DNA from 2 places in the Paenibacillus sp. JL3B1040 genome. Region 2 is predicted to be linked to the other one. Evidence: riboswitches for the same ligand, from Rfam matches in the RefSeq annotation. Region 2 holds a riboswitch; the other holds the start of a gene.
What was found. Region 2 has a riboswitch for cobalamin ahead of ACZF99_RS03320 (anaerobic ribonucleoside triphosphate reductase). Riboswitches for the same ligand answer to the same signal wherever they lie in the genome.
Positions count from the first base shown of each region.

Region 1: another riboswitch for cobalamin. It lies ahead of metE (5-methyltetrahydropteroyltriglutamate--homocysteine S-methyltransferase); the one in region 2 lies ahead of ACZF99_RS03320 (anaerobic ribonucleoside triphosphate reductase).

Region 1 covers NZ_CM169317.1:2,603,089-2,618,717, forward strand. The annotation lists gene ACZF99_RS11630 (metal-sulfur cluster assembly factor) at 70-369, opposite strand; gene ACZF99_RS11635 (hypothetical protein) at 398-1,639, opposite strand; gene ACZF99_RS11640 (DUF2249 domain-containing protein) at 1,653-2,228, opposite strand; gene ACZF99_RS11645 (multicopper oxidase domain-containing protein) at 2,273-3,271, opposite strand; cobalamin riboswitch at 3,496-3,693, shown strand; gene metE (5-methyltetrahydropteroyltriglutamate--homocysteine S-methyltransferase) at 3,838-6,129, shown strand; gene ACZF99_RS11655 (FMN-dependent NADH-azoreductase) at 6,255-6,881, shown strand; gene ACZF99_RS11660 (MgtC/SapB family protein) at 7,029-7,742, shown strand; gene ACZF99_RS11665 (response regulator transcription factor) at 7,909-8,613, shown strand; gene ACZF99_RS11670 (sensor histidine kinase) at 8,603-9,694, shown strand; gene ACZF99_RS11675 (RNA polymerase sigma factor) at 9,882-10,373, shown strand; gene ACZF99_RS11680 (aldo/keto reductase) at 10,517-11,362, shown strand; gene ACZF99_RS11685 (MFS transporter) at 11,398-12,642, shown strand; gene ACZF99_RS11690 (nucleotidyltransferase family protein) at 12,642-13,277, shown strand; gene ACZF99_RS11695 (hypothetical protein) at 13,503-13,901, shown strand; gene ACZF99_RS11700 (NAD-dependent epimerase/dehydratase family protein) at 13,936-14,826, shown strand; gene ACZF99_RS11705 (SDR family NAD(P)-dependent oxidoreductase) at 14,837-15,586, shown strand; gene chrA (chromate efflux transporter) at 15,601-15,629, opposite strand, start outside.
Region 2 covers NZ_CM169317.1:773,021-788,649, reverse strand. The annotation lists gene ACZF99_RS03395 (aspartate aminotransferase family protein) at 1-1,201, opposite strand, end outside; gene ACZF99_RS03390 (peptidase U32 family protein) at 1,225-3,399, opposite strand; gene ACZF99_RS03385 (energy-coupling factor transporter transmembrane component T family protein) at 3,506-4,306, opposite strand; gene ACZF99_RS03380 (energy-coupling factor transporter ATPase) at 4,296-5,228, opposite strand; gene ACZF99_RS03375 (ATP-binding cassette domain-containing protein) at 5,228-6,049, opposite strand; gene ACZF99_RS03370 (Gx transporter family protein) at 6,095-6,649, opposite strand; gene ACZF99_RS03365 (NusG domain II-containing protein) at 6,633-7,022, opposite strand; gene ACZF99_RS03360 (asparagine synthase) at 7,563-7,721, shown strand; gene ACZF99_RS03355 (manganese catalase) at 7,869-8,720, shown strand; gene ACZF99_RS03350 (AraC family transcriptional regulator) at 8,760-9,683, opposite strand; gene ACZF99_RS03345 (SDR family oxidoreductase) at 9,868-10,608, shown strand; gene ACZF99_RS03340 (hypothetical protein) at 10,683-11,102, opposite strand; gene ACZF99_RS03335 (hypothetical protein) at 11,416-11,592, shown strand; tRNA gene ACZF99_RS03330 (tRNA-Thr) at 11,890-11,962, opposite strand; gene ACZF99_RS03325 (MTH1187 family thiamine-binding protein) at 12,042-12,341, opposite strand; cobalamin riboswitch at 12,860-13,112, shown strand; gene ACZF99_RS03320 (anaerobic ribonucleoside triphosphate reductase) at 13,289-15,265, shown strand; gene nrdG (anaerobic ribonucleoside-triphosphate reductase activating protein) at 15,262-15,629, shown strand, end outside.

The sequences.
Region 1 (15,629 bases), 1.8 Mb from region 2:
GCTTTGTCGCTCTCTGAGCAAAAGGGATTATCCTGCAAAGACAGCGGGCAGGATGCCGCAAACCCGGGATCAAAAATACCCCAACTGCTCCTTCGCCGCCTCCGACATATGCTCCGGCGACCAGCGTGGCTCCCATACGATATCGATTTCCGGGTTCTGGATTCCCAACTGATCGTTAAGCACCCATCGGACGCCGCCGACGATCGTATCATGCATCGGGCAACCCGGCGTGGTCAAGGTCATTTGGATGTAGACGCGATCCTCATCTTCCCGAATATCGTAAACCAGCCCGAGATCGACGATATTGACGCCCAGCTCGGGGTCGTAAACTTCACGCAGACTTTCGCGGATTTGTTCAATTTTATTCATGGCAATCAACCTCCGATTTGAATGGTCGTTAATGAGCAAAAACCAAAGCGATCAAGGCAATGTAAGCGACGGATACGATGGACAACACGGCGCCTCCGGCCGCGATGACAACCTGTGAACCGCTAACCAGGCCGACAAGGACGGTCATATTTGCGCCAAGGATCAAAGTTAAGCCGAGATTCGCTTTTCGCTCGTCCAGCAGATCGGCCAGCACCGGCGTTCCCGGGCGGCCGGCCTGTTTGCCGTATTTGTGGGTCCACCATAGGAACGGCACGATTTTGGACACGTATCCAAGCACTGTAAACGAGACCCAGCAGCTTAAGTAAACCCAGCCGGCGGTAAGCACGGTACGGGTGTCCAGCAGATGTTCGGGCGATACGAGCGCCCGTACCGCGAACATGACGGCAAATATGGCAAGGAGTTGGCTCCCGGTTACCGTCCACTCAATGCCCGCCCCCGGACTGCGCTTGTGCCGCTTCCTGCGGATTTGCAGCAGGTGGGCATTGTAAGCGAGAATGGCCAAAACAATCAGCAGCAGCGCCGCGACTTTGCAACCTGCCGGCAAGCCGAACAGGAAAGAAGCCGCGCCCAGCAGAACTCCTGCATTCCACAACGCTAAGACAACGTATTCCAAACGGGTCGGATAATCATGAGACAAATAGAACATCGGCAATAGCTTATAGCTGAATCCGGTGATCAACAGTCCGAACCAGCCCAATGTACCGAGCCAAATGTGGGTGCCAAACAGATTTTCGTGCAGATCGTTATATAGACCGACCGCAAAGTTGATGCCCATCGCCATCCCGGATAAACCGGTGAGCAGCAGATACAGCACCGCGCAGGCCGTGCTGATCGTGATCGGGTTCCATGTGCCGGCCCGCAGCAGCGTAGCTGCCAGGTTCCAGACGAACAGGACGATGCCCGAGAAGGCGAGCGTAGCAAAACCGCCGATCCAATACGTATCGCCTTGGATGAAGCCGAACAGCAGTCCGAACAGACCTACGCTGAACAGCGCGTAATGAACGTACCCGAGCCGCTCGCTGTAGATGTTCGACTGCAAAATCACGTTGATCAGTTGATAGACGGCGCCCATGGCCAGCATGGTCGCCCAGCCCAGCACGAACAGGTGGACCTGGAACCAGCCGGCCGGGCCGCGTATATCCTCGCCGATCCAGCCCGTGAGCGACATCAGCGAGGTGGCGTGAAACAGGACGAATCCGAAGATTCCCGTAACGATGAACAAAAAGGGCAGACGGGACATGGCCGGCATCGGGTTCACCTCCTTAAGGTTTGCGGATTTGGACTTTGGCGCTTCCGTCCGGTTGTTCTTCCACCGTATAGGTGCAGCCTAGACCGTTTAATTCCTCGATCAAAAACACCGGTACCCGGTCGTTGTGAATATGCACCTCGTCGCCCGGTTTGCAGCGGTCCAGGGCGGCCAGCGTACGTACCATCGGCTGCGGTGGTTCAAGGCCGCGATTGTCAAGTTCGATGATGTTAGCGGAGGACTTGCCGGGCAGGCTCGACGCTTCCGGGGCCGCCTTCGCCGCATCGGCCGGCTCGGACCGGCGTAGCTTCATTGGCGCATTCTCGCCTTCGTCCTCCAGCCAGGCTTTATTTTTCTTGTGGACAAACGTGGTTACCCAATGTTCTTTGTCGTGCTGGGTTGATTTGCCGACAAGGCCCTTCATTTTCAGAAACCCAAGCAACGGCGTAGGTTTGAAGGTGGCGTGCAGCACGAAGATGTCGTCTTTTTCCAGTGTTTTTACGGTATCCATGATCAGTTGGAACGGCTCCATTTTGTTTCGGAGCTGCTCTCGGACGTCCAGTTCCACGATTTTGGCGTCTTGTTGATCCATAGGGCTTCACCTCTTTCATGAATTTACAATTAGGACTTCACAGCTTAATGGCTCATAGCCGGCGCTCCATGATCCAATCCGTCCCGGGTAGCGCGCAGGACGGCAGATGCTCCTAGGGAAGCGTCGTTCAACTGATGGGTGAGGATCGGATAATCGCCATCTTCCGTGACGGTAAACTCGACAACTGCGCCTCCCCCGGCCGGAAGCAACACGGTTTGCATGCCGTACAGAACGTTGCTTGGGTTGCCGTCCAGATACACGCGATCAAAGGTGGTCCCAACCACATGGAAGGAGGACACGTGATTCGGCCCGGCGTTGACGACATATAGCCGGATTTTGTCGCCGACCTTGGCGAGGAGGGGATATTCTTTCAGAGTGAAGTCATCGCCGTTAAATACGACATATTCCGGATTGCCTTGCTGAAAAGCGTCCATATCGTTCTCCGCATACCATTCGCTTTGGACGATGGTATACTCTTTGTCGATACTCGCATCCGTGGGGTAACCTTCCTGCGGTTCAACGATAATCATCCCGTACATTCCGTTGGCTACATGAAGCAGCACCGGACTTGCTCCGCAGTGGTACATGAATACGCCGGGCGTGTTCGCGGGGTACGTAAACGTTCCCTGCTCATCAGGCATAACCTCGACGAACTTCCGGCTGGGGGCGGCGTGGACCGCGTGGAAATCCATCGAATGCGGCATTTCCGGGTCCATATTTTGTAATGTAAACTCCAGCTGATCGCCCTGCTTCACGCGTAAGACCGGACCTGGCGCCGTACCGTTGAATGTCCAGGCATTGTAAAAGACGCCTTCGGAGATCTCTATGTCGGTCCGCTGCGCGGTCATTTCGATGCGTACGGTCTTCCCCTCGCGATGGACGACCGGCTCGACGGGCGGATGATGGATATGCGGCGCTTCCTCGTGCGGGGCGGCTTCATCGACCCGGGCATCCTCCTTCGGGAACGCAAACCAGGCGGCCGCCAGCATGACTAGGCCGGACAAACTAAGCAACAACCACTTGGGGATGTTCCGTGATTTCATGAGACATTCCTCTTTCTAGGGTTTATGGGTAAGCCCATGGCATTCTTGTTTGCTTAATTTCATCGTACGACGGGTTAATGGGTCGGATTGTGATATTAATCACTTGAATGTTGTCGAAAATGTTGTCGACTTTTGCGAACTCCGTCCCTTAAATTCTTACATTCCGATATGTTTGGTATTGTATTCGATGGGGACATGAAGTAAGATGATAGGTATATTCCAAACCGAATATAGCGGAAATAGGTGCTTCCGGCCATGTATGGCCGGAACTTAAAAGGGAAGTCCGGTGCGATGCCGGCGCGGTCCCGCCACTGTAACGGAGAAGTCGGATGCTTATTTGCCACTGGTGATCCAATCACCGGGAAGGCCGCATCCGGCGATGATGCCGAAGCCAGGAGACCTGCCTATTTCGACGGCACTGCTGTACCTACGGGAGATAGGGAGGTGTTAAAGATGCAAGCCATCGAACGAATGATCGAAGGTCCTCTTTAGCCATGCTGCTATCGGGGATCTTTTTTTGTTGTGGATTCGGCGTAAATAAGTTAAGCGATGGGGAGGAAATTATCATGGGAAATATAGTTAGCGGAAATCTGGGATATCCCAGAATCGGAGAACAACGGGAATGGAAGAAACATATCGAAGCCTATTGGGCGGGGAACATCACGGAGCATGAGCTGCACGACCGGTTAACCGCGATCCGACTCGATCATCTTCGCCTGCAGCGGGATCGGGGTCTCGGCGTGATCCCGGTCGGCGATTTTACCTATTACGACCACGTATTGGACACGGCGACGATGTTTGGTCTGGTGCCGGAGCGATTCGCTTGGAACGGCGACAAGGTGCCGCTGGATCTGTATTACGCCATCGCCCGGGGCAACGACCGGGCGGCAGCCAGCGAGATGACCAAATGGTTTAATACCAACTACCATTATATCGTGCCCGAGCTGGAGGCCAGAGAGCCGCGACTGACCGTTAACCGGCCGCTCCTGGCTTATTTGGAAGCCAAACAGGAGCTGGGCGTGGAAGGCAGACCGGTGCTGCTTGGGTTGTTCACTTTGTTGAAATTGTCCAAAGGGGAAACGGCGGGCGATGTGGATGCTTGGATTGATCGTTTGCTGCCGTTATACGTACAGGTGCTGCGGGAGCTGGAAGCGGTCGGCGCGGCTTGGGTTCAGATTGACGAACCGGCGCTGGTCGTCTCTCTAACCGAAGAGGACGTTCGCCGGCTTGGCTTCATCTACCGGACGATCGCTAGGGAAGTGCCGAAGCTGCGGGTCATGCTGCAAACCTATTTCGATGCAGTCGAACGTTACGAGGCGCTCGCCGAATTGCCGGTGCATGGCTTAGGGCTGGATTTCGTCCATGGCCGGGACGGCAATCTGGAAGCGCTGCGGCGTTACGGATTTCCCGCCGGCAAGACGTTGGGGGCGGGGCTCATCGATGGCCGGAATATTTGGCGTGCGGATTTGGACGAGGCGCTGAGCCTGCTGAAAGAGATTCGCGTCTTAGCCGGGGAGCCCGAGCTTATCGTGCAGCCTTCCTGCAGTCTGCTGCACGTTCCGGTATCCGCGGCCGGCGAAGAGCGGCTGGCATCGGTGCTGCGCGAGGCGCTGGCGTTTGCCGAGCAGAAACTGGAGGAGCTGACGAGCTTGTGCGAGGCCGCAAGCGGGGAAGGGCCGGCGCAGGCGCGGTTCGCGGAGAACCGCCGCGCGCTGGCGGCGCTCGCCGCGGATCCGGCCCGCAGCCGCGCCGCGGTGCGGGAGGCGGCGGATAAAGCCGCCCTAGCGCCGGCTGCCCGCGCCAGCGAGTTCGCCGAACGGCGCCGCAAGCAGCAGGCCAAGTGGCGGCTGCCGTTTCTGCCGACGACGACGATCGGCAGCTTTCCGCAGACTGCCGAGGTTCGGGCTGCCCGCCAGAAATGGCGCAGAGGCGAATGGAGCCCGGAAAGGTACGAGGAGTTCATCCAGGCGGAGATCCGCAAATGGGTGGCGATTCAGGAAGAGCTCGGGCTCGACGTGCTGGTTCACGGCGAATTCGAGCGCACCGATATGGTGGAATTTTTCGGCGAGAAGCTGCCGGGTTTTGCCTTTACGCAGGGGGGCTGGGTACAGTCGTACGGCACGCGTTGCGTTAAACCGCCGGTGATTTACGGGGATGTCGAGTTCGCCGGTCCGATGACCGTCAAGGAAACCGCCTATGCCCAAAGCCTTACGACCAAACCGGTTAAAGGCATGTTGACGGGACCGATCACCATCCTGAACTGGTCGTTCGTCCGTAGCGACTTGTCTCGGGAGCAAGTCGCCTTTCAAATTGCCTTGGCGTTGCGCAGCGAAGTCGAAGCGCTGGAACAGGCCGGAATTGGAATGATCCAAGTGGATGAACCCGCGCTACGCGAAGGGCTGCCGCTCAAGCGGAAGGATTGGGCGGAATATTTGGATTGGGCGGTGAAGGCGTTCCGGGTGACGACGTCTTCGGTCAGGGACACGACGCAAATTCATACCCATATGTGCTACTGTGAATTTGACGATATCCTTGAAGAAATCCGCGCACTGGACGCCGACGTCATATCGATCGAGACCTCGCGCAGCCATGGAGAGTTGGTCCAAAGCTTTGAGGAACATACGTATCCGCTCGGGATCGGACTTGGGGTTTACGACATCCATAGCCCGCGTGTGCCGTCGGAGGCGGAGATGGTCGCTCTAATCGAGCGGGCGCTGCAGGTGCTGGATCCGGAGCTGTTTTGGGTCAACCCCGATTGCGGATTAAAAACCAGGGGACAAGAAGAAACCGTCGCAGCGCTGCGGCAAATGGTTGCGGCGGCGGAGCAGGTCCGCCGGAAAAAAATCAAGGAACTGTAATTGACAAAGCGATAGTTACCCGTTATTATAACTAGTGTTAGATTAGTTACAGTTGAATAATGAGTAGCTAAGAAAAAGAAAGAAGATAACGATAGAGAAAATTTTCATGTGGAGGGAAACCGTTTATGTCTCAAGTTTTATTCGTGAAAGCCAACAACCGCCCGGCGGACCAATCCGCCACCGTGAAGCTGTATGAAAGCTTCCTGCAAACCTACAAAGAAACGCATCCCGAGGACACCGTCACCGAGTTGAATCTGTTCGAGGCAAATCTGCCTTACTATGACCTGGATATGCTAAACGGCCTGTTCAAAGTCGGCAAAGGCATCCCGGCTACCCCGGAGGAACAAAAAGCCGCCGACGTGGCCAACGCTTACCTGGAGCAATTTTTGCAAGCCGATAAAGTCGTGTTTGCGTTCCCATTGTGGAACTTCACGATTCCGGCGCAACTGCTTACTTACCTGTTCTACCTGAACCAAGCCGGCAAGACGTTCAAATACACGGAGCAAGGTCCGGTTGGCCTGGTTGGCGGCAAGAAGGTCGCTTTGCTGCAAGCGCGCGGCGGCGTATATTCCGAAGGCCCGATGAGCGCGCTGGAAATGTCCTTGAACTACGTGAAGAACACCTTGGCCTTCTGGGGCATCAACGATCCGGAAGCCGTCGTCGTCGAGGGACATAACCAATTCCCGGACCGCGCCGAGGAAATCATCCAGGACGGCGTGAAACGCGCCGCCGAGCTGGCCGCGAGATTCTGATCCCGTAACGTATTGTTGAGAAGAGGCTTAGCCTGAACAGCCTGAACCGTGTTAAAACGGTTCAGGCTATTTTGCTGTGTCCATTTGCGTCGGCCTGCCGAATACATTTATACTCACCTTATATAATTGAAGGAGTTGCGACGCATCATGAACAACGAGTTGGAAATGGTGATTAAGCTATGTCTGGCCCTATTGTTCGGTTTGTTTATCGGAATCGATCGGCAATTGAAGCAAAAACCGCTAGGCATCAAAACGAGTATGGTTATCTGTATCGCCAGCTGTCTGGTGACGATCGTATCCATCGAGGCATTCGCCAAATTCGCCGGTCCGGACCACCCGAACATGGATCCGATGCGGTTGGCCGCGCAAATCGTCAGCGGCATCGGTTTTCTGGGAGCCGGGGCCATTTTGCGCCGGAGCAACGAGGGGATTTCCGGCCTCACCTCCGCAGCGATGATTTGGGCCGCATCCGGGATTGGGATCGCCATCGGCACCGGATTTTATCTGGAAGCCGCCCTGACGGTCATCCTGCTGATTCTCGCGGTGAATTTCATTCCTTATATCGTGAAATGGATAGGACCTTATAAACTGAACCAGCGCGATGTTTCGATCAAAATCGTCATGGAGGACCACGGGAACGTGACCGAGCTGATTCGCATCATCGAGCGCAAGGACGAAAGGGGGCGGGGGGCCAAAGCGAACCAGCACCGCATCAGGCGACTGAAAATCAAGGACTTGGAGGAAGGTCGACAGCGGGTGGATATGGTGATTACCGCTTCGGAGAAGGAGTATACGACGGAGCTCTACCATTTTCTCCGCACCATCGATCACGTCATCAGCGTGGAAGTGGAAAATCTCTAGGGTTGGCGCGCTTGAGAGAAGCTCCTGCTTCCGGATCACGCCCCTTACAGTTGGGAACCATAACCGGTGCATTTTGTAACCTTTTATTTGTATCTGGCGGCACAAGACATGGTATGATGGTACTGTGCTTGTGTCTAACCAGCTCAAATAAAGGATGATTCGGTTAATGGGTAAACGAATTTTAATTGTCGATGATGATGAAAAAATCGCAAAACTGATCGAAATATATTTAACGAATGAAGGTTATGACGTATTGAGGGCGGAGGACGGCCTGCGGGCTCTGGAGATCACCGAGCAGGACGAGGTGGATCTGGTCATTCTTGACGTGATGCTCCCCGGGCTCGACGGCATCTCCGTCTGCATGAAAATCCGTGAATCGCATACGACACCGATCCTGATGCTCAGCGCCAAGGACGGCGATATGGACAAGATCACCGGGCTGATGACCGGAGCGGATGATTATATGGTCAAGCCGTTCAATCCGTTGGAGCTGGTCGCCCGCGTGAAATCGCTGCTGCGCCGCTCCTCCTATGCGGCACAGCCGCCAGGGTCACCGCATTCTCCGCAGGAACATATCATCAGGATCGCTTCGCTGGCGATCGACAAAGAGACGCATACGGCGACGGTGGACGGCAACCCGCTCAAGCTGACGCCGATCGAATTCGGCATTTTGTATTTGCTGGCCAGCCATCCCGGGCGGGTGTTCGGTTCCGAGGAGATCTTCGAGCTGATCTGGAAGGATAAATACCTGGACAGCAGCAATTCCGTGACGGTGCACATCAGCCGTCTCCGGGACAAGCTGGAGAAGGAAATGGACGGGGAGAAGCTGATCCGTACCGTATGGGGGGTTGGCTACAAAATTGAGAGCTAGCTTGCGTTTTTTGGCCTGGCTGCTTTGGACCATCGTCGCCTCGTTAATTTCGCTATTCCTATTGATCTTGCTGGCGCGGATGTTTTACGTCGTCTTCCCGAGCGTGACTTTCTATACGCTCATTTTGTGGATCAACCGGAACATCGGCTTTCCGGAAGCGTATTATTTGACCGGCGTGCCGATTCTCATGCTGTTTTCCTTGTATTTTTACCGCCGCAGCCTGCGCCGCCAAGAGAAAAAGTATTTGGAGCTGCTGATCGAGGAAGTACATAAAATCGAAGCCGGCTCCGTGCGGAAAATCCCCGTGGAGAATGTCGGACAATTAGGTCAGCTTGCCACCGACATCAATCGGATGGTCGATCGGCTGCGGACTTCAATTGAAGACGAGCGGCGGGCGGAGCAAACGAAAAACGAGCTGATTACCAACGTATCCCATGATTTGCGGACCCCGCTCACTTCGATTACCGGCTATTTGGGGCTGATCGAAGAGGATCGCTACCGCGACGAGGTCGAGCTGCGATATTACATCAGCATGGCTTACGAGGAGTCGCTTCGGTTGAAGCAGCTCTTGCAGGACTTGTTCGAATATACCCGGATGCAAAACAAGGAAATGAGGCTGCAAATGACGCGGATCAATCTCGCGGAGATGCTCCATCAGATGACCGCCCATTTCGGCTGGCAGTTGCAAGAGAACGGAATGGAGTGCCGGCTGTATCTGCAGGGGCCGCTGTACGTTCAGGCAGACGGGGACAAGCTTCGCAGAGTGTACGAGAATCTGATTACCAATGCGATCCGCTATGGTCACGACGGCAAATATTTGGACATCCGCGGCTGGCAGGAAGGCGAGGATATCGTCACGGAGGTCGTCAATTACGGCGACCCGATCCCGACGGCGGACTTGCCGCATCTATTCGACCGTTTCTACCGCGTTGAGAAGTCGCGGGCTTCCCAGACGGGCGGCTCCGGCATCGGCCTGGCGATCGCCAAGCATATCGTCAATCTGCATCAAGGCGTTATTTCCGCAGACAGCAACGAATATCGCACTGCGTTTACGGTCCGTTTGCGGCGGGACGGCGCTTAAATATCATCCGGACTTGCCCACGACGCCTTCAAGGCGTCTTTTGATTTAAGGAAAATGCAGTAAATTCTTAAGGAAAACTTAACAATTTCTTAGTCGGGACGCAAACTCTGTTCGGCATAATGGACGGAGCGAGGCAAGATAAAGACAGCCTTGCCCTGAAAGCCGGGAGAAAGTGAGGAAACAACCGATGAAGTCGCGTTCTATGGATTTGCTTTACCGCGAATATAAAAATGACGTATATCGATATTTGTATAGCATGTGCCGCAACTCGCATATCGCCGAGGATTTGATGCAGGAGACGTTTTGCCGGGCATTGATGCACCTGCATGAGGCGGAGGGGAGGAGGGCCAAGGCCTGGCTGCTTCGCGTCGCCCACAACGCGTATATCGACTTGCTGCGGAAGGAAAGCCGCTCGTCATCTTACGAAAACGAATTTTTTCACCGCTATCCGAGCGACGATACGCCGGAGAAATCCGTGCTTGGCGAGGAAAACCGCCGGGAGCTGTACGCGCGATTGTCCCTGCTGCAGCCGAATCAGCAGCATGCGGTGCTGCTGTACGACGTCCATGGATTTTCCTATCAGGAATCGGCGGCTCTGATGGGCATCTCGTTGTCCCATTTCAAAATCCTGCTGTACCGGGCCAGACAAAAGCTCCGCCGGTCACGGGAAACGGCCTGATCTTACAACTATCCTTCATCTCAAGCATCGCAAGGCTGCCTTCGGGCAGCCTTTTGCGTTTGTTCTCTGTTCAGATCGGCGCTTTTGATGTAGGATATTACCAGAAATCGCCTGAATGAAGGAGGACTCGTCTCATGTCTACTTTGCCTAATCATTTGCAGGAAACCGTCACGTTAAACAATGGGGTTCAAATGCCTTGGCTGGGTCTCGGCGTCTTTAAGGCTAAAGAAGGCGATGAAGTCGTGCAGGCCGTCAAATCGGCCATCCGCACCGGATACCGCAGTGTGGATACCGCTTCCGCTTATCGCAATGAGGAAGGCGTGGGTCAAGGCGTTCGGGAAGCGCTGCAGGAGAACGGTCTCCGTAGAGAAGAGCTGTTCATTACGTCGAAGGTCTGGAACTCGGAGCAGGGGTACGAGACTACGCTGAAGTCTTTTGACGACAGTCTGATGCGGCTGGGTCTCGACTATTTGGACTTGTTCCTGGTGCATTGGCCGGTAAAGGGGAAATACAAGGAGACGTGGCGTGCGCTCGAAAAAGTGTATGCCGAGGGCAAGGTGCGCGCGATCGGCGTCAGCAATTTTCAAGTTCATCATTTGAAGGACCTGTTGTCCGAAGCAAAGGTCGTGCCGGCCGTCAACCAAGTGGAGTTCCATCCTTACTTGACCCAAAAGGAGTTGCTTCGCTATTGCCGGGAACAAGCCATTCAGCTGGAAGCCTGGTCGCCGCTGGGCCAAGGTCATTTGCTGGAGCACGAAACCTTGAAAGGCATCGCCGCCAAATACGGAAAAACCGTGGCCCAAGTGATTTTGCGCTGGGATTTGCAGCTCGGTGTGGTCACGATTCCGAAATCGGTGCGCGAGGCGCGGATCATCGAGAATGCCGATGTCTTTGACTTCGAGCTGAGTACGGAGGACATTCAGGCTATTGACGGGTTAAACCGCAATCAGCGCTTCGGATCGGATCCGGATACGTCTATTCCTAAATAGTAAGCGATAACACAAATAAATGAAGCGAGGTCAAGATGAACCAGACAGCTGCCGCTAAAACGGCAAATCCCGCATTAACGGTGTACCCGATTCTTTTTGCGATCAGCACCGTGCATTTGTTGAACGATACGATGCAATCGGCGATTCCCGCCTTGTTTCCGGTCTTGCGCGAATCGCTCCTCTTATCCTATGGCCAAATCGGCTGGATTTCCTTCGCCATGAACATGACAGCCTCCGTGTTTCAGCCGTTGGTAGGTTTGTATGCGGATGTTCGGCCCCGGCCCTACATTTTGCCGCTTGGGGTATGCTTTACGCTTGCGGGCATCGTGATGTTGGCGTTTGCCCCCAGTTATCCTTTGATTTTACTGGCGGTGACCTCGATCGGACTGGGGTCGTCGATATTTCACCCCGAGTCGTCGCGGGTCGCTTATCTGGCGGCGGGGCCGAGACGAGGACTGGCGCAATCCATTTTCCAGGTCGGCGGGAACATCGGCGCTTCGCTTGGACCGATCATGTCGGCTTTGATTTTTATCCCTTTGGGTCAGACTAGCGTGGCCTGGTTCGCCTTGGCAGCGGTCGCGGCAATCGTCATTCAGTACTTTGTCGCAAAATGGTATGGCGCTCAGGATCTGAAACCGCGCAAGCCCCGCGCTGCCGGTTCGGCGGTCCCAGGCGGCGCCGCTCGGTCGAAGAGCAGCCTCAGCCGAGGGAAGATCCTGTTGGCCATCACCGTGCTGGTCCTGCTGCTGTTCTCCAAAAACGTGTATTCGATCAGCATCTCGACGTTTTATTCGTTTTTTCTCATGGACCACTACGGCGTAGCCAAGGAAACGGCCCAATGGTACATCTTCGCCTTTTTGGCCGCGGCGGCGGTCGGCACGTTTTTCGGCGGCCCGATGGCGGACCGCTACGGCCGGCGCAACATCATTTGGGTGTCCATTCTCGGGACGGCGCCGTTTTCGCTGCTGCTGCCTTATGCCAACCTGTTCTGGTCAGGAGTGCTGGTCGTGATTGCCGGCTTTATCATGTCCTCGGCATTCTCGATCATCGTCGTGTATGCGCAGGAGCTGGTGCCGGGGAAGGTAGGGCTTATCTCAGGCCTGTTCTTCGGCCTATCGTTTGGGCTCGGCGGCTTGGGCTCCGCCGTGCTCGGGATCTTTGCCGATCAGGCAGGTATTCTGTTCATTATGCAGGTCTGCTCCTTTCTGCCGCTGATCGGTCTGCTCGCGGTGTTGTTGCCGAAGGATGAGGCATTACAGCAGCAGGAGACGGCAAGCTGATGCGGCCGACGATTGCCGATGCAGGCGATTTGCGCGAAGCGATCCGCCGGCAGCCCGAAATGATGGCCGATCTGCAGCTCATTGCCGAGCTGGGGCTGCCTCAGGGCTGCATCGCCGCCGGTTATATCCGCAACTTTGTCTGGGACGTGCTGCACGGTTATGCCGTACGGACGCCGCTGCACGATGTGGACGTTCTGTATTATGATCCGGCGTGCCTGGAGGAAGAAGCGGAGAAAGCCTATGACGCCCGGCTGCGCGAACGGAATCCGCAGGAGAATTGGTCGGCCAAAAATCAGGCGCGCATGCATTTGCGCAATGGTACGACGCCTTACCGCTCGGTCGAGGACGCGATGCTGCATTGGCCCGAAACGGCGACAGCGGTTGGCGCACGCTTGAACGCTGCGGGAGAAGTCGAGCTGATTGCGCCTATGGGTTTAAACGACCTCCTGTCGCTCCGAGTTCGGCAGGGCCCGTATTTTCGCGATCACGCCGCATTCTTGCAGCGGCTCAATGGCAAAGCTTGGCTCAGCCGCTGGCCGCGGTTGGTGCTGGTCGAGGAGGAGGAGAGGGGCGATACGCACACTCGCTCATGCGATGATCGGGAACCCTCGCCAAGTTCGAACGGACTCAGATGACGCTAATTTGAGTATTAACGCTTGAAATGGATGGATAACGGACTCCAGTGACCTTATTTTCCGTGATTTGCTCCTACCTGAGACAAATCAAGATCGATAACGTCATTGGGGTCCGTTAAGATTTTATACATGTACGAAATCGTCCGAATAAGGTCTGTGGGGTCCGTTTCGTGGTAAAATTTGATTGTCATTGGTTTTGATCCATACATAGGGAGAGTCGGATGCATGAAGAATTCGAAAGGTTATTTCTATTATTTCCTCTGGATGCTCGGGGCGCTGGTGCTGATGTATTACGGAAATCAGTTTACCGACATGATGAATCACAAGACCCAAACCTTTTATCAAATGGAGTACGGCTTGATTGGCGAAATCGTCTACGGCTTGGCTTTTGGTCTGTATTTAAGCTTCCTGAACGGATTTCCGAACCGACGGAAGTTCCACCGGCCGCTGTTTGCGTTTGTGTTTGTGCCCAGCTTTCTGCTGCTGATCTATCCGATCCTCACGATCTACGTCAAACAGATATATATCGTGGGTTACTTCGAGATCGTTCGGGATCCGCAATTGTTTTTCCTCGGATTGTTAAGCGCATTGTCCTTAATAAAAAGCACGTTTACGACCCGTTAAAGGAAAATTCGCTGTGATTAAGGAGGTATAGGGGATGGCAAAAATTTTGGTGCTTGGTGGCTCGCGTTATTTCGGCAAAAGATTGGTTAACCTGCTGGCGGGATCAGGCCGACATGAGGTCACGGCCGCTACGCGCGGGCAAACGGAGGTCCGGTTCGAAGCGCCGGTAACCCGGATTCGGCTGGACCGGACGGACGAAGCCTCGCTGCGGGAGGCGGCTGCGGCAGGGCCATGGGATATCGTGTACGATAACATCTGTTATTCGCCGGACGAAGCGCTTGCCGCGGTGCGGGCTTTCAAAGGGTGCGTCGGACAGTATATCTTGACCTCCACCTTATCCGTCTATAAGTTAGGCAAAGTGCCCTTGGTCGAAGCGGACTTCGATCCTTACGGTTATGAGCTGAAACTCGGCGATCGGCAGGCTTTCGACTATGGGGAAGGGAAGCGGTTGGCCGAAGCCGCTTTGTTCCAGCAGGCTGATTTTCCGGTGAGCGCGCTGCGGATTCCGATCGTTTTGGGACCGGATGATTATACGCGACGGCTGCATTTCCACGTCGAGCATGTACAGCAGGAGTTGCCGATCGGCGTACCGAACCCGGAAGCGGCGATTTCGTTCATCACGTCGGCGGAAACGGCCAAGTTTCTGGCCTGGCTCGGGGAAACCGGGCTTACGGGGCCAATTAACGCTTGTTCGGATGGAAATGTGACCATCGGCGGTATCGTCCGGTTAATCGAGAGCGTCACCGGCAAGTCGGCTCGCATCGAGCGTGAAACGGCACAGGAGCATCAGTCTCCGTTTGGCATCCCGGCCTCGTGGGTGATGGACAATACGAAAGCGCGCGAAGCCGGGTACCGGTTCGAAGCGTTGGACGATTGGCTGCCGGGATTCATTCGGCAGATTGCATCAAGTGGACAGAAGGAGTGACTTTCGAGACATGACTTTGGCAAATCGAACGGTCATCGTAACGGGGGCGGGCCAAGGGATCGGCCGCGGCGTGGCCGAAGCTTATGCCCGGGAAGGCGCGTCCGTCGTGCTGGCGGAGCTGAACGAGGAAACCGGCAGTCTGGCAGCGGAAGCGATTCGCCAGGTGGGGGGACACGCCTTATTTGTGTCTTGCGATGTAAGAAAAGAAGCGGATATCCTTCGTTTAATGGAAACGACCGAGCGCGAGCTGGGACGGATCGATATTTTGATCAACAATGCGGGGGTATCCCGGTTTAAATCGCCCTATGAGCTTACGATTGAAGAATGGGACGATGTCTTGAACACTAACGTACGAAGTGCGTTCCTGGCTTCCCGCGAGATGGCGAAACGGGTGAAGGGAAGCGGACGGGGCGGCGCGATCGTGAACATCTCCTCAACCCGATCGATCATGTCCGAACCGGGCTCGGAGGCGTACGCCGCATCCAAAGGGGCCATCGTGTCGATGACGCATGCGCTGGCCGTTTCGCTTAGCCCGGACGGCATCCGCGTCAACTGCATCAGCCCGGGTTGGATCGAAACCGGGGATTATGGCGCGCTGCGCGACATCGACCACAGGCAGCATCCGGCGGGACGGGTCGGAACTCCGGCGGATATCGCCCGGGCATGCCTGTATTTGACTCACCCGGACAATACGTTTGTGACCGGCGCGCATTTGGTGGTCGACGGCGGGATGACGCGGAAAATGATTTACGAGCCTTAAGGCGAAGCGGGGATTTATCCGATCCAACCGAGCAGTGTCCCGC
Region 2 (15,629 bases):
AGGCCAGAACGTTGCGGTTTACGCCGTTCTTGCCGAGGATATAGCCGCGGTCCAGCATCGCCTCCAGCACGTCGTCGGTGAGCCGCGCGCCGCGCTCGGGCTCCTCGGCGCAAAGCTCCGCGCCGAGCATCAGCCCCGCGCCGCGCACGTCGGAGACGTGCTGCGGGAACCGCGCGGCGAGGCGCTCCAGGCCGCCGCGCAGCTGCGCGCCAAGGCGCTCGGCCCGCTCGGGCAGGCGATGCGCCTCGATGTAGTCCAGGACCGCGAGCGCGGTCACGGACGAGACGGGGTTGCCGCCGAACGTGGAGGCGGATGGCCGGTTCAGGCTGGCCGCGATCTCGTCGGTGGTGGCGAAGCCCGCCACCGGGATGCCGCTGCCCAGCGCTTTGGCCATCGTCAGGATGTCCGGCGTGACGCCGTACCGGTCCATGGCGAACATCCGGCCCGTCCGGCCGAACCCGGTCTGAATTTCATCGGCGATCAGCAGCACCCCGTGCTGCTCCAGCAGCCGCTTCACTTCAGCGAAATACCAATCCGCCGGCGCAACGATGCCGGCGTTCCCCTGGATCGGCTCGGCGATCATCGCGGCGATGGTATCGCCTTTCTCCGCCAGCGCCGCCTCCAAAGCCGCGATGGAGCGGCGTGCCGCCTCATCGGCGCTAAGACCCCGCTCGTACGGCCGGGGAATAAACGTGACGTCCGTGTCCTGCGCCAACTGCGGGTCGGTCCGCCACATCCGGAGGCCGGTCACGCTCATCGTCAGGTACGTCCGGCCGTGCAGCCCCTGCTCCAGCGCCAGGAATCCCCGCCGCCCCGTATGCATGCGGGCCAGCAGCAGGGCGCCTTCATTCGCTTCCGAGCCGCTGTTGACGAAGAACGTCCGGCGCAGCCCGCCCGGCAGCACGCCGGCCAGCCGCTCCGCCAAATCCACGTTCGGCTGCGTCAAATAAATCGTGCACGTATGCTGCAGCGTCCGCAGTTGCTCGGCCGTCCGCTCGGCGATTTCCGGGTTGCAATGGCCGCTCGCCACCACCGACACGCCGGCAAAAAAGTCGGTATATCGCTTGCCGTCATGTCCGTACAAATACTGCATTTCCCCCTTCACCAGCTGCGGCGGGTTCCGATAAAAATGGCTGGTGCACGGATAAAAATATTGCTCCCGCTTCTTCAACACTTGTTCCGGTCCGATGTAGCTCTGCATATCCATTCGCTTCCTTTCCGCCGTTAGGCTTGGCTAGCCGCCACTTCCGCCTGCGCTTCGGCATCGGCTTCCTTGGCCGCGTTGCTGTCGTTACCTCCGTTGCCGCTGTTGACATCGCTACCGTCATTGCCGCGTTTGCCACCGTCGTCGCCATTGTCACCGTTGCTGCCGTTACCGCCATTGCCACCGTTGCCACCATGGTCGCCGTCTGCCGACGCTTCCGCCCCTGCGCCCGCTGCCCCGCTGGCGCTGCCGCCGTCAAACTGCAGCGCACCCAGCGTGTAGCCGGCATACACCGGCGTCATCCGGGCAAATTGTTCTCCGGCCGCGTCCGGGTCGGCCAACGCCGCCTTGTAGGCGCGCACGATTTCGGCCAATTGCTCCGGCTTGTAGGTCGCGCCTTCGATACGGAACACGGACAAGCCCGCCTCCAGCAGCTCTTTCACGACCGGCAGCAGGCACAATTCCTTGGCCATCATCAAATGATTGCGACCATGAACGTCCCGATAGACCGGATTTTCGCCTTTATCCGTTTTCAGCACCAGGACGCTGTTGTCGACGTAATGGTTATCCTCTTCGCCGATGGCCTGGAACACCTCGGCGTTCTCATACAGGTCATGCTCCATATACATGATCGCCGGCGAACCGTGCACGATCGCCTCCAGGGGTTCCGGCGCCTGAGCCAGCAGCCCCGCCAAATCCTTCAGCGGCAACTCCATCGAAACGGTCAACCGGCCGACGCCCAGCTCACGGTAAAATTCGGCCGACAGTGGGTTGTACACGTTCAGGTTGAAATCACCCACCAGCGGGTAGCCTTTGCCGGCAAACTTGCGGATGGCCCCGAGATTGGTCACCATCAGGCCGTCGATCGGCAGCCGCTCGCCGAACAACAAACCTTCGTAGAGATCGAAATGCTGCTCCGTCATCATCCGCGGCAGACCGAGGTACAACTTGGCACTCCCCTTCAACGCGGCCAGTTCCTTTACGTCCTCCTTCGTAAACGGCCGATCCGGCTCGAACACGTCGCCGGACAGGTAGACGTGATCGGCACCCGATTCCAGGACGGCTTTGGCTTGCTCCACGTTATTGACATGCACGGACACGCCGACCGGACCGCCATTCCGCAGTGCTGCTCCCTTCCCTTGACCAGCGGCCGCGAGGGTCGCACGGATGAGCTCAACCCGCTTCTCGCCGAGTTCCCTTTCTTCCGTCGGCGTGCTGAACACTTTGCCCGTGCTGTAGAACTTGCCCGTACCTTCGTATCGCCGGTTGATGTTGGACAGCCCCGGCCGACCGAACGCATACCCGGTCGAAAAGTCACGCTTGCGGTTTTCGTACAGCAGTTTCGTGTCGCGGCTGCGGTCAAAACCGACCGGATCGTCGATATAACGGTCGATCGCGTCCCCGTACGCCTTCACGAGCATGACCACGAATGCGGCGTCGCGCATGCGTCCTTCGATTTTGAAAGAAGTGATGCCGCCGTGGATCAGCTCCGGGATATGCTCGTACATGAACATGTCTTTGACGGCCAGCGGGTATTCCGCCGGATAGACGTTGCCGTCTTTTTTCACGCGGTAATCCCAGCGGCACGGCTTCAGGCACTTGCCCCGGTTGCTGCTCATCCCGAACACCATGGAGCTAAAATAACAGTTAGCCCCATGCACCGAGCACATATCCCCATGCACGAAGTACTCCAGCTCCATACCGGTCGCCTGCTGAAGATAGCGGGTGGTCATCAGATCCATCTCGCGCGACGTGACGACACGGGTCACTCCCAGCTCCTGCAGAGCGCGAACCATTTCCACGTTGTGCACGTTCATCATCACGGAGGAATGCACCTTGAGGTTCAGCCCCATTTCCCGGATCAACGCCAAAACGGCGAAATCCTGTACGATAATCGCATCCGGACCCGCCGACTCCAGAAACCGCAAATACGCTTGCGCCTCGTCCAGTTCGCCTTCATTCAGCAGATTGTTGACGGTTACGTACACTTTTTTGCCGAGGCCGTGGGCAATCCGGACCGCTTCCGTAATTTCCTCCAGGTTAAAGTTGAAGCCTTTGCGCATCAGTCGCATATTCAGGCTGGGCCCTCCGAAATAAACCGCGTCGCAGTTCGCTTCGATCACTGTCTTGAAAATTTCGAACGTTCCCGTAGGCGCCAGCAGCTCGACTTCTCTCCCATTAAAATAACGTGCCACAGTCGTTTCCCCCTCACATAAAATGACTAACGATCGTTCAAACAGTCAACCTATCCATAAGTGCTATGTCTACTTTTGAAAGCCCGTGCACCCTAAAACTCCCGGCTCATATCAACCGGTACGCCACGGCCGCCGCCGCCAGGATGACAAAGGACGCTACGAACCAGGTGTCCCGGTCTTTCCAGGCCAGCAGGTGGTACTCCGAACGCGGAGCGCCGATCGTATACCCCCGGGCTTCCATGGACAGCACGAGTTCTTCCGCCCGGCGGAAGGCGCTGACCGTGACCGGGACGAGCAGGGATACCAGCATGCGACCCTTCTCTTTCCAAGGCAGCTCCTTCAGATCTGCGCCGCGGGCGGCCTGGGCTTTAAGGATTTTATGCGTTTCGTCCAAAATCGTCGGAATGAAGCGCAGGGCGATGCTCATCATCAGCGTCAACCGCTCGGACGAGATGCCGATCCGCTTCAGCGGCTTCAACACGCCGCTTAGGCCTTGATTCAGAAGCCCCGGGGTCGTCGTAAACGTCAGGATCGCGGTAAAAGACACCAGCAGCCCCATGCGGCAAGCCGCGATCAATCCGCTGCTGACCCCGCCGCTGTACAGCGTCCAGGAGCCGATGCGCCAGAGCGGTGCCCCGGACTCGACCGACAAGCATTGAACGACGAAGATAAATACCATCAACACCCACAACGGTTTGGCCGCCTTCAGGTAATATTTGAGCGGGATCTTGGTCGACAGCATGTAGCCGATCGAAAACGCGGCGGCCACGGCCAAAGCGGGCCAAGAGCCGACGGCCACGATCGCCACCAGATAGAGCACCATCCCGGTCAACTTGGCGCGGGGGTCTACGGCGTGCACCCAGGAGCCGGTATCGATGCTGCGTCCGAACAACAGTTTATTGCGCATGGTCGCCGCCCCCTTTCCCGGAAGCGCCGGCCGGGACCTCTTCTCCCATCCGGTTCGCCGCGGGCCGCTCCGCCCGCAACCTTGCCAGCCGCTCGGCGAGCGCTTCAGCCGTCAAGCAAGGCGGCTCTTCGCGCAAACCGTAAAGCGCCGCCGCCTTCTTCCAGTAACGGATGCACGCCGGAATCGCCAACCCCTCGGCCTCCAGCCGTGAAGACTCCCGCACCAGCTCCGCTACGCTGCCCTGAAACGACTTGCGCCCCTCCTTCATCACGATCCACTGCTCCGCGTAAGGGAGCATTTCCTCCATCCGGTGCGTCACCACGATCACCGTCTTCCCCGCTTCCCGGTGCAGCCGCGACAGCAACTTGGCGAGTTCGGCCCGGCTTTGCGGATCCAGCGTCGCCGTCGGCTCGTCGAGCGCAATGACGTCCGGGTCCATCGCCAGCACCGAAGCGATCGCCACTTTGCGCATCTGGCCGCCGCTCAGGTGGAACGGGTTGCGGGCGAGGAACGAATCGTCCAGGCCGACCTGCGCCAGCGCGCGGCCGGCCCGCTCCTTCGCTTCGCTTAAGGAACAGCCGAAGTTCAACGGACCGAAGCAAAGGTCCTTCTCCACCGTATCCTCGAACAGCTGCTGCTCGGGGAACTGGAAGACAAGTCCGACCCGGCGCCGCAGCTCGCGCATCGGCGGCGTCTTGCCGCCGGCCTGCATCGTCACGTCCAGGACGCGCACCTTGCCGCCCGTCGGCTTTAGGATGCCGTTGAAATGCTGCATCAACGTCGATTTGCCCGAACCGGAGGCACCGGCAATCCCGGCAAACCCCCCGTCCGCCAGATACAGGTCGACCTCCTCCAGCGCGCTGTGGCGCCACAGGCTGTGCTCGTCATAAGCAAAGCTGACTTGCTCGAAATGAATGGCCATCAAAGATCCGCCTCCTCTTCGCCGCCCAGTCCTAGGCCGGCAGGAAGCGGCACTCCCCGCCGTTCCAGTTCGTGTCGTAACCGGATCCGGTACGGGGCGATCAACCGGCAATCGGCAAGCAGCGCTTCGTTGCGAAACAGCTCCCCCGGCGTCAAGTCGGCGGCCACCGTCCCGCCGCCCAGCACGATGGCCCGGTCGGATGCCAGAATCTCATCGGCATCATGGGTGATCGACACCATCGTGTAACGGCCGCTTTGCTTCATCTCCCGCAGGATGGCGAGCAGCTCTCCGCGGGCTTTTTCATCCAGCATTGAAGAGGCCTCGTCGAAAATCACGATCCCCGGTTCCATCGCCAATATCGAAGCGACGGCCACCCGCTGTTTTTGTCCCCCCGACAGCTCGGCGGGATGTTTGGACAGCAGATGGCCGATTTGCAGTTTATCCGCGTATTCCCGCACGCGATGCACCATTTCCTCCCTTGGCAGGTTCCGCCCCTCCAGGCCAAAGGCGATATCCTCTTCCACGGTGGCGCCGATAAATTGATTGTCCGGATTTTGAAACACCATCCCGATCCGCGGACGCAGCTGCGAAACCGTATTCCGGTCCAACCGGATTCCTTCCACGTCAATGGTGCCGCCGTTAACGGCCAGCAATCCGCCCAGCAATTTGGCCAACGTCGATTTGCCGCAGCCGTTGGGCCCCACCAGCGATACCCACCTGCCCGAAGGGATGCCGAGCGTGATTTCGTGAAGTACGGGATGCGCCGGGTGATACGCGAAGGAAACGTCCCGAAGTTCGTAAGCCATTCCGGTTTCGCCCATTTCTCTCTCCCCCCTCAGGAATGCTAAGTGCGGGCCCTCCCCGGCTTAAGCCGCTTCCGCCAAAAAACCTTCAAATAAAGACAACTTCGACAGCGACGGAATCAAATATTTCACGGCAATCCCGACCCCAATCCCGGTAAGGACCCCCATAATCAACAGCATCGGCAAGTAATAAAAAATATTCGATGTATTGAAATACAGCGCAGCCGCAGTCAACTGCCCGATATTATGGGCAATCCCCCCGACAATGCTGATCCCGATTACGCTTAACCGTTTGCGTCCAACCAACAGCAGGAACCACATCGCCGCAAAACTGAACAACGCCCCCATAATACTGAACAGGAAGCTGGAAAAAGTCCCGAAGATAAACGCGGTCAACAGCGTCTTCAGCAGCACCATCATCAAGGCGTCGCGGGTCCGCAGAAAATAGAGGCAGGTCAGCACCATGATATTGGCTAACCCCAATTTCGCGCCCGGCACGCTCATGTTCACAGGAATCACGGATTCCACCAGGCTGAGCACCACCGCCACCGCCGCGAAGATCGCCACGATCACCGTTCTTTTTAACATGAGGTTGGATTGTTCATTTAATGAGTGCATCAATATCGTCTCCTTCTCCCGAGGATACCACTTCGACCATCAATTTATGTGGAAGGCACACGATCGTCCCGCCGTTCCGGTCGATAAATCCGAAGGTCAGGCACAATTTGTCCGGGCAATCGGCGTCAATCATCTCAATGCCGTAATCATGCACCTTCAAAATGTTGTAGCCATACTCTGTTTGAATATCCACGGTCTGTTCTTCCCCGGTCAATTGCACCGTTTTGAACAGCTTCCCGTCAACCGTGATTCTGGCTACCCGGTTCTCATTGTTGTGATTGTTTTCACTTGAATCGCCAAGCCATCTCGGCACCAAGAACACCAAAGCGACGGCGACGATGAGCCCGATCAACAGGATATCTCCACGTTTCATGGCAAACTCCCTTATTTTTTGATTATATAAATCTTAGATGAACTCATTATACATGGTGCCTTCCACACTACAGTGTGACATATGTCTCACCTTGTGGTGATTTCCCTTGGTTTCACAAAATCATCACTTTAGAAGGCAGATTATGGGAATAAAAGTATATTGCATTTTTTAATTACTTAAAGTATAATAATTAATTAGATTGTTATGACGGGATTGTCGTTCCTCAAAAGATTATAACTCTCCTTATACCATTCCGGTATGAAATTCCTATTTGAATGACCCAATAAAAGTAAGAATTTTGATGTTTTTCTGATTCACGCTGGCGCGGTCATCGGAGCCGCAAGGACAAATGAGAGGTAGGGCTTTTGTTGTTTTAGAAACAGGCAGTATGTTGTAGTCAAAGCAGGAACACCGGCCGGTCTTCACGTGTACATGAAGGCTTGGATAACAATACGAAGCGGGCATTGGCGCGAATAGCCGATGCCCGTTTTGCTTAGACTAACGTTGTCTTTCCAAACAAAACCAAAGGGGTGTCCTGAGATGCGCGAAGGTTTGATTCCTACCGTTCTTGGAGCCGTAGTATCCGCTTCGGCCGCAACACTGCTTGGAAGCAAGTACAAGCTTGCCGCTACCGGCGTGCTTGGATTCGGCTTGGCTCATATCGTGCTGGGCACGATCGACCTGATCGAGCACCGGTAGCTGTCGTTTGGGAGATGAACGCCCGGGAGCCGTCGCTTCCGGGTTATTTTTCGCGTTCGGTCCGGCTTGGTCTATTTTTAGGTCCAGGCAATTTGAGAAAACCGTTTGAATACACATCTCTCATGATGATTTTACGGAGGGATGAGTTTGTTTTTCCATATTAAAGAGCTGCAATACCATGCCAAACCCGAACGTCCGGATCCGGTATATGCCCGAAGACTTCAGGAAGTGCTTGGCGGACAATTCGGGGAAATTACGGTGGCCATGCAATACCTGTTCCAGGGCTGGAATACGCGTGGAGATGGCAAGTACCGAGATTTGCTGCTGGACACCGCCACTGAGGAATTGGCCCACGTCGAGATGCTGGCCACAATGATCGCCCGCCTGCTCGACGACGCGCCGATGGAGACGCTGGAGGACGCCGCCAGAGATCCGGTGATCGCCGCCATTCTTGGGGGCTCCAATCCCCAGCACGCTATCGTTACCGGGCTTGGCGCAGCACCCACGGACAGCAACGGTTATCCGTGGAACTCCCGATATACTATTGCCAGCGGCAACCTGCTTGCGGATTTTCGGGCCAACTTGAACGCGGAGTCGCAAGGACGGCTCCAGGTGGCCAGACTCTACGAGATGACCAACGATAGAGGCGTGAAGGATATGCTGTCCTGGCTGCTTGCCCGGGATACGATGCATCAAAATCAATGGATGGCCGCCATTAAAGAGCTCGAGGCCAAGGAAGGCGGCGTAGTTGTCCCTACCACCTTCCCGAAGGAACGGGAGAAACGGGAAGTTTCCCACGTACTCTTCAACTTTTCGCGGGGTGAGGCAAGCGCAGCCGGCCCCTGGGCACACGGCCCAAGTCCCGACGGTGCCGCATTCCAGTATGTTCCCCAGCCTCAGCCGCACGCCCCCGCCCCACACTTGCCGCCGGCGCCTCCGCGCGTTTATAACACGCCGCCACAGGCGATAAAAAATCAACCTAATCTACCGCCGATGTAATTCATGCACCGTCAAGCGCTTCGAAGCGCCTGGCGGTGTTTAGCTTTGCACCGCGGCGATCGCTTCGCGAAGCTCCCGAATATCCAGCATCGGAGGCCGGCCGTACATCCGGGCATATTCCCGGCTGAATTGGGACGGGCTCTCGTAACCTACGCGGAAAGCCGCGTCGGCGGCCGGCATCCCTTCCGTCAGCATGAACCGGCGCGCTTCCTGCAAGCGTACCGTTTTCTGGTATTGCAGCGGACTCAGGGAAGTGACGCGTTTGAAATGTTTATGAAACGCCGATGTACTCATGTTCACCGACTCGGCGAGCCGATCAACGGCCAGCGGGCGGTCGTATTCCCGGTTGATTCGTTGAATGGCCTTGGCGATCCTTTGCGCATGACTTCCAATGATTGCAAATTGGCGGACGAGCGCGCCTTGTTCGCCTTGAAGCACGCGATACAGAATTTCGCGGATGACAAGCGGCGAGAGGATTGGGATGTCCTCGGGCGCGTCCAACAGCTCCAGGAGCCGTACAACGGCTTGGAGCAAGGCCGGCGATACCCGATTGACCGCAACCCCGCGGCTCGCCTCTGCCCTGTCCGACTGCCGAGGCTCGCCCATCTCTTTGACGATGTCCAGAACGACATCCGTATCGAAGCTGAGCTTCGCAGCCAAATAGGGCACCTCCGGTGAAGCCTCAATAATTCGGCCGATCATCGGCAATTCCACGGAAACGACCAGGTAAGTCGATGGATCATATCGGTAAGATTCGTCCGCCAAGGTGACCGTTTTTGCCCCTTGCGCCACAATGCAGATCGAGGGCTGATGCACCGATTCCATCGATTCCGACGTTTTCGTGGCATACCGCAAGGTCAAGGCGGGCACCGATGTCAAGTAGGTGCCGTCCGCCGGGGCATGTCGCTGGATGAGGTTGGCCAATTGCTGTATGGATTGTTTCGCTCCCCCCGTTTCGTTCACCTGGTGTAGTCTCCTTTCGCGCAATCAGATTATTCCAACATCATAACCGGATGAGAGAGGATTAGGCAAGAATTGAACAGTTACGGTCTAACGGGTACAGCCGTTCCTCCCTTAAAATGAAGAGGCAAGGCTGAGCAGGAAGTCGAACGGATCAGCCAAATTCGGACCTAAGGAGCGAACGATGATGAATCATTTACACGAAAAAGTTGCCATTATCACCGGAGCATCGCGGGGCATCGGCCGTCAGATCGCCATCCAATTGGCGCAATGCGGGGCCAAGGTAGTCGTCAATTACACCGCGAATCGGGAGAAAGCCGAGGAAGTGGTCAAGATAATCGAGCAAGCCGGAGGTACGACGGCGGCCATCCGCGCCGATGTCAGCAAGGTCGGCGATGTTGAAGCCTTATTTGCGAAGACGTTCGAACTCTTCGGGCGTGTGGACATCTTGGTCAACAACGCCGGTATCTTGGAATATACCGCCATTCAGGACGTAACGGAGGAGTCGTTCGATCGGCATTTTGCGATTAATGTCAAAGGAACTTATTTTGCTTGTCAACAAGCCATGAAACACATGGCGGCTGGCGGAACGATCATCAACTTTTCGACCTCCGTCTCGGGAGCAATGCTGCCGACGTACAGCGTGTATGCCGCAACCAAAGGCGCGGTGGAGCAGTTGACCCGCCAGTTGGCCAAAGAATTCGGCCCACGGGAGATCATCATTAACTGCATAGCACCCGGGCAAGTTGCAACCGAGTTGTTTCTAAACGGGAAATCGGAGGAGCGGATTGACTCTTATCGCCGCATGAACGCCTTCGGCCGATTGGGCGAGCCGGAGGATATCGCTAACGCGGTCGAGCTCCTTGTCAGCGACAAAGCCCGTTGGATTACGGGACAGACCCTCCGCGTCAATGGAGGATTTAATTAAGCTGAGATACGGAAAATCCCCCTCCGGCTAAGGCTACCGGAGGGGGACTCAGGGTACGGAATCGGGCAATCGGCTTATCCGCCGATCGCCATGGCCGAGAACACAATCGGCCCTACGACTCTCGCTGTGCTATTGTTATCTTGATTTTCAACGATCAGCTGATAGTTTTGGACTCCAAGCGGGGCATGTTCGACCATATGCACATTGATGAGCCCCCAGTCGTTGAAGGCATCCTCCAATTCTACCAGACCATAGAAGATTTCGGTGCCCGCTCTCCAGATGCGCACCAGCACATTTGGCGTATCGGCCAGCGCCTCAACACCGATCGTCGCCTTCAATTCGACACGGTTGGTCAAGGATGCGGGGTCGGCCGGGTCGATGAACACGGAAACCGCCGCAATTTGCACGCCGCCAACAATCGGAATCGGAATATTCACGCCATTCGTGACCGGTGTCACTACAGTAGAGTTGTAATCCAAAAGCGTTTTTGCCATACCATCTTCTCCCCTTTGCTAAGGTATGTTCTATTCTATGTCAGGGAGATTTCAGAATCTTAGATGATTGCATCGGTAGAATTGACTCATTTTTGCGATAAGCACGAGACCGAAAGCTAAACTTTTGCCACCATGTCCTTCATTCCCAATGGGAGGAGTAACGGGCCGGAGACATCCGACGCATAGCATACCACTCCGCATTATTTACACGATTTGAAATAGACCGCACCCGGTGCGGTCTATTTGGGTATTGATTCTATCGCTGCGAGGATGGTTGAATTATATACAGATGGGTTAATTATGGGGGACTACAATGAACGACTGGGAAAAACAAGAGAAAGATAAGTTAGGAGAGTATAAACGAAAGCCCTTCATCAATTTTGCCGATTCAATGAATCGCGCTGAAATCGGTGATTGGAACGCCTTAGCAAAAGGCGGTTTTTTGACCACCTTTGTCATCATTGTGGGGCTTTTACTTCTTTCGTCCTAAGGCCCTGTTTGCACTAACGCTTGCAAGCGTGCTTATTAGGGCGAAAAGAGGGGCGTTTCGGCTCTAACGCTGACCAGCACGCTTATGGATGCGAAATCGCCCTGCTTCTGACTAAAAACGGGGAAATAAGCTCTCCTCCAAGCGTTACATTTTGCATGTCCTCGTTTCGGAGCCAATAGCATTACCTACAAGCGTTAGATTCTCAATGTTCCTATTCCTCCATCAAGTCCCTTTCCACGCAAAAAAACGCGGCCCCCGAAATCCTCGGAGGCCGCGTTACGCTTGCCTTATTAAGTATGCTGGTGAAGGGATTCGAACCCCCGACCTACGCATTACGAATGCGTTGCTCTACCAGCTGAGCTACACCAGCAGGTTCGTTTTTAGCGAACAAAATTTATTATACCCCGATTTGAAAATAATGCAAGCATAAATCTCTGGAAATTTGCAGATCACAATTTCTCGCGAACGGAGCGCAGCTTCTGTTCCGACGAGCTGGCTTTGTCGCGGCGGTCGTCGATCTTGATCGACGTCGACACGCGGCCGGCCCCCGACTGAAACGGCGCTTCATGGATGGCGCGGATCGCGGCGAACACGTCGTCCAGCGGCCCTTCAATAATCGTACTCATTGAGGTGAGGGTAAAGGTGATCCCCTTCTGCTTCTCCAGTACCCGATGCAACTCGGCGACATAAGCGCTCAGGCTGGTGCTTCCCGTTCCGATCGGAATGACGGTCACTTCGGCGATAGCCATATTAGTCCCTTCTTTCCTGGTATGGATATGGATGAACTCCGTAGACTCGGTTTTCCTCCTATACGTATTCTACCCGTCCTTGCTCTTGAAGATCAACCGAATCATGGAGTTTGTTACAGAGGCCCGACCTCTAACGGAACGTAGCGCCCTTATTCACTCATTCCCCGGTGATTTCCCGCTGTAACGGAACTCAGAGACTTTATTGGCCTCAAATGGCGGAGATTCAGCGGCATTTGCCCGGAATAAGGTCTTCGGGTTCCGTTAGAAATCGAGACATCTGAAATACGAACAAATAGCGGCTTCAGGTTCCGTTAGCCAATGCCGCTCGTTCAAGCGCAGCCCCCCAACTATCCTCCTGGTTCCCGGGTCCCATTCTAAAATGTTCACAATTTCCCCTCGTCCCCCGCTCTCCGCATCACTGTGCGGCTCGGAGATTTTCACGTTGTTTTCAGTCTACTTTCAGCACAAATCCCCCGTTTACAAACACAACATCTTGGGCTATTCTTAGATCATCGCAACAAAATATAGTGTGAACGGGTGATCCGGCGGACAATCCGCCGGACCTTAAAAGGGAAGTGCGGTGCAAGTCCGCTGCGGTCCCGCCACTGTAATCGGTAGCTAGGCGCTGGAGACGAAGGGTTCCATCTTGTTCGTCTTTTAGGCCCAGCCGTTCGACCGACATTTATGCCACTGCGGCTTGATTCATCGGCTGCGGGAAGGCGTCGGCAACGCCCCGAAAGCCAGGAGACCTGCCCGTTTGGAAGACACCGACGGAAAACCTGCGAGGAACAGGGATGGTGTCCGCTTGCCGCTGAACTTAGGGCTTCTGTTTCTGTGCCCTACCCCATCGTTGTATGCAGCGCATTCGGGCATGTTCACCCTCGTCGGGTTGGACATGCTCTTTTATATGAAATAAAAGCTTAGTTTATGGGGAGGAGAACTTTGTTATGGCATTGCTAAACCATACATATACCGGCCGGGACACCTTGCTGGATGAAGTCATTCAATTAGGCGAGGAAATCGTGCACAGCCGCAATCTCGAGGTGTTGCGCGAGAACGCCAACTTGAACGGAGAGAGCTTCTCCGGCAAAATGAGTAAATTCGGCAGCGAGTATGCCAAATGGTACGCAAACCATTTCGTGATGCCGGCCCGATTGGTGCAGGCAATTCAAGACAACGTCGTCTACGTTCACGACCTGGACCAATACGCCATCGGCACGACCAACTGCATCTTCATCCCGTTCGACAAGCTGCTGCGCGAAGGCTTCAATACCGGGAACGGCAGCGTACGTCCGCCGACCTCGATCATGACGGCGATGGCGCTGGTGGCGATCATTTTCCAATCCCAGCAAAACTCCCAATACGGCGGCGTCTCCGCGAACAAGCTGGACTTCGATCTCGCCCCGTACGTCGCCAAATCGTTCGCCAAGTACTTCCGCAAAGGTCTGGATTATTTCGAGGAAGGCGATGCCAGCGCCGTTTCGGGCAACATCACGATGAGCCGGAGCGACCTGCGAGAGCAATATCCAAGAACATTTCATTACGCGCTGAAGGAAACCGAAAGCGAAACGCTGCAGGCGGCCGAAAGCCTGGTCCATAACCTGAACACGATGTCGAGCCGGGCCGGCGGGCAAATCCCGTTCACCAGCATCAACTACGGCACCTGCACCTCGCCGGAAGGACAGCTGGTCATCAGCTCCCTGCTCACCGCGACGATGCGCGGGCTGGGCAGCGGGGAAACGCCGATTTTTCCGATCCAGATTTTCAAGTGCAAGCAAGGCGTCAATCAGAACCCCGGGGAACCGAACTACTCCCTGTTCCTGAAAGCGGCGGAATGCTCGGCCAAACGGCTGTATCCAAATTTCGCCAACCTGGACGCCCCGCTCAACCTGATGTATTACGATCCGGCAGACCCGGATACGGAATTTGCCACCATGGGCTGCCGCACCCGGGTGCTGGCCGACCGGTTCGGACGGAACCATCTGTCCGGCAAGGGCAATCTTTCTTTTAATACGTTGAATCTCGTTAAGCTGGGCCTGGAGCACGGCATCGCGCTGGGCCAACGCAAGGAGGCCGACGAACGCGGCTTCTACCGCGAACTGACACATTACATGGATATCGCGCTGGAGGGGCTGCTGCACCGCTTCCATATCCAGGCCTCGCAGAAAGCGAAAGCTTCGGATTTCATGATGCGCGAAGGCGTTTGGGAAGGCGGCGAAGCGCTGGGACCGGACGACACCGTCGGCGACCTGCTGAAGCACGGCAGCTTGTCCATCGGATTCATCGGACTGGCCGAATGCATGAAGGCGATGTACGGGAAGCACCACGGCGAGGACGAAGCGGTGTATCAAAAAGCGTACGACCTGATCGCCTACATGCGCGATTACTGCGACCGCCAAAGCGATATCCACAACCTGAACATCACGTTGTTCGCCACTCCGGCGGAGGGGCTGTCCGGCAAGTTCACCAAGCGCGACCGCGCGGTATACGGTCCGATTCCGGGGGTCGTGGACCGCGAGTATTACACGAATTCGTTCCATATCCCGGTTTACTATAACCTCAGCGCCGCGCGAAAGATCGAGCTGGAGGCCAAGTTTCACGGGCTGTGCAACGCGGGGGCGATCTCTTACATCGAGCTGAACGGCAATGCCCGCAGCAACCCGGCGGCGTTCCTGAAAATCGTGCAATACGCCCTGCAGCAGCAGGTCAGCTATTTCAGCATCAACCACCCGATCGACCGCTGCTCGGCCTGCGGCTTCGAAGGGATCATCGGGGCGACCTGCCCTTCCTGCGGCAGCCACGAGAACGACGTGCATATCCGCCGTTTGCGCCGGGTGACCGGCTACCTGACCGGCGACTTCCAAACGCGGTTTAACGCCGCCAAGCAAGCGGAAGTTCGCGACCGGGTCAAACACGACGTATGAAGCTTTGCGGCTACTACCCGGAATCCATTAATGAAGGCGAAGGCTTGAGGGCGGCGATTTTCATCAGCGGCTGCCGTCATTACTGCAAGGGCTGCTTCAGCCCCAAAACCTGGAACTTCGATTACGGCGAACCGTTCACCTTGGAGCGCGAAACCGAAATCATTCATGACATTAAAAATAATCCCCTGCTGAGCGGGTTATCGATCCTTGGCGGGGATCCTTTCTTCTCCGCCGCCGAGGTCAGCGGGTTTATCGACCGGCTGGTTACCGAAACGGGGCCGGTATCGATCTGGATCTACAGCGGCTATACCTATGAAGAATTAATAGAACGCCCCGGCTCACCCGAATATGAGCTGCTGCGGCG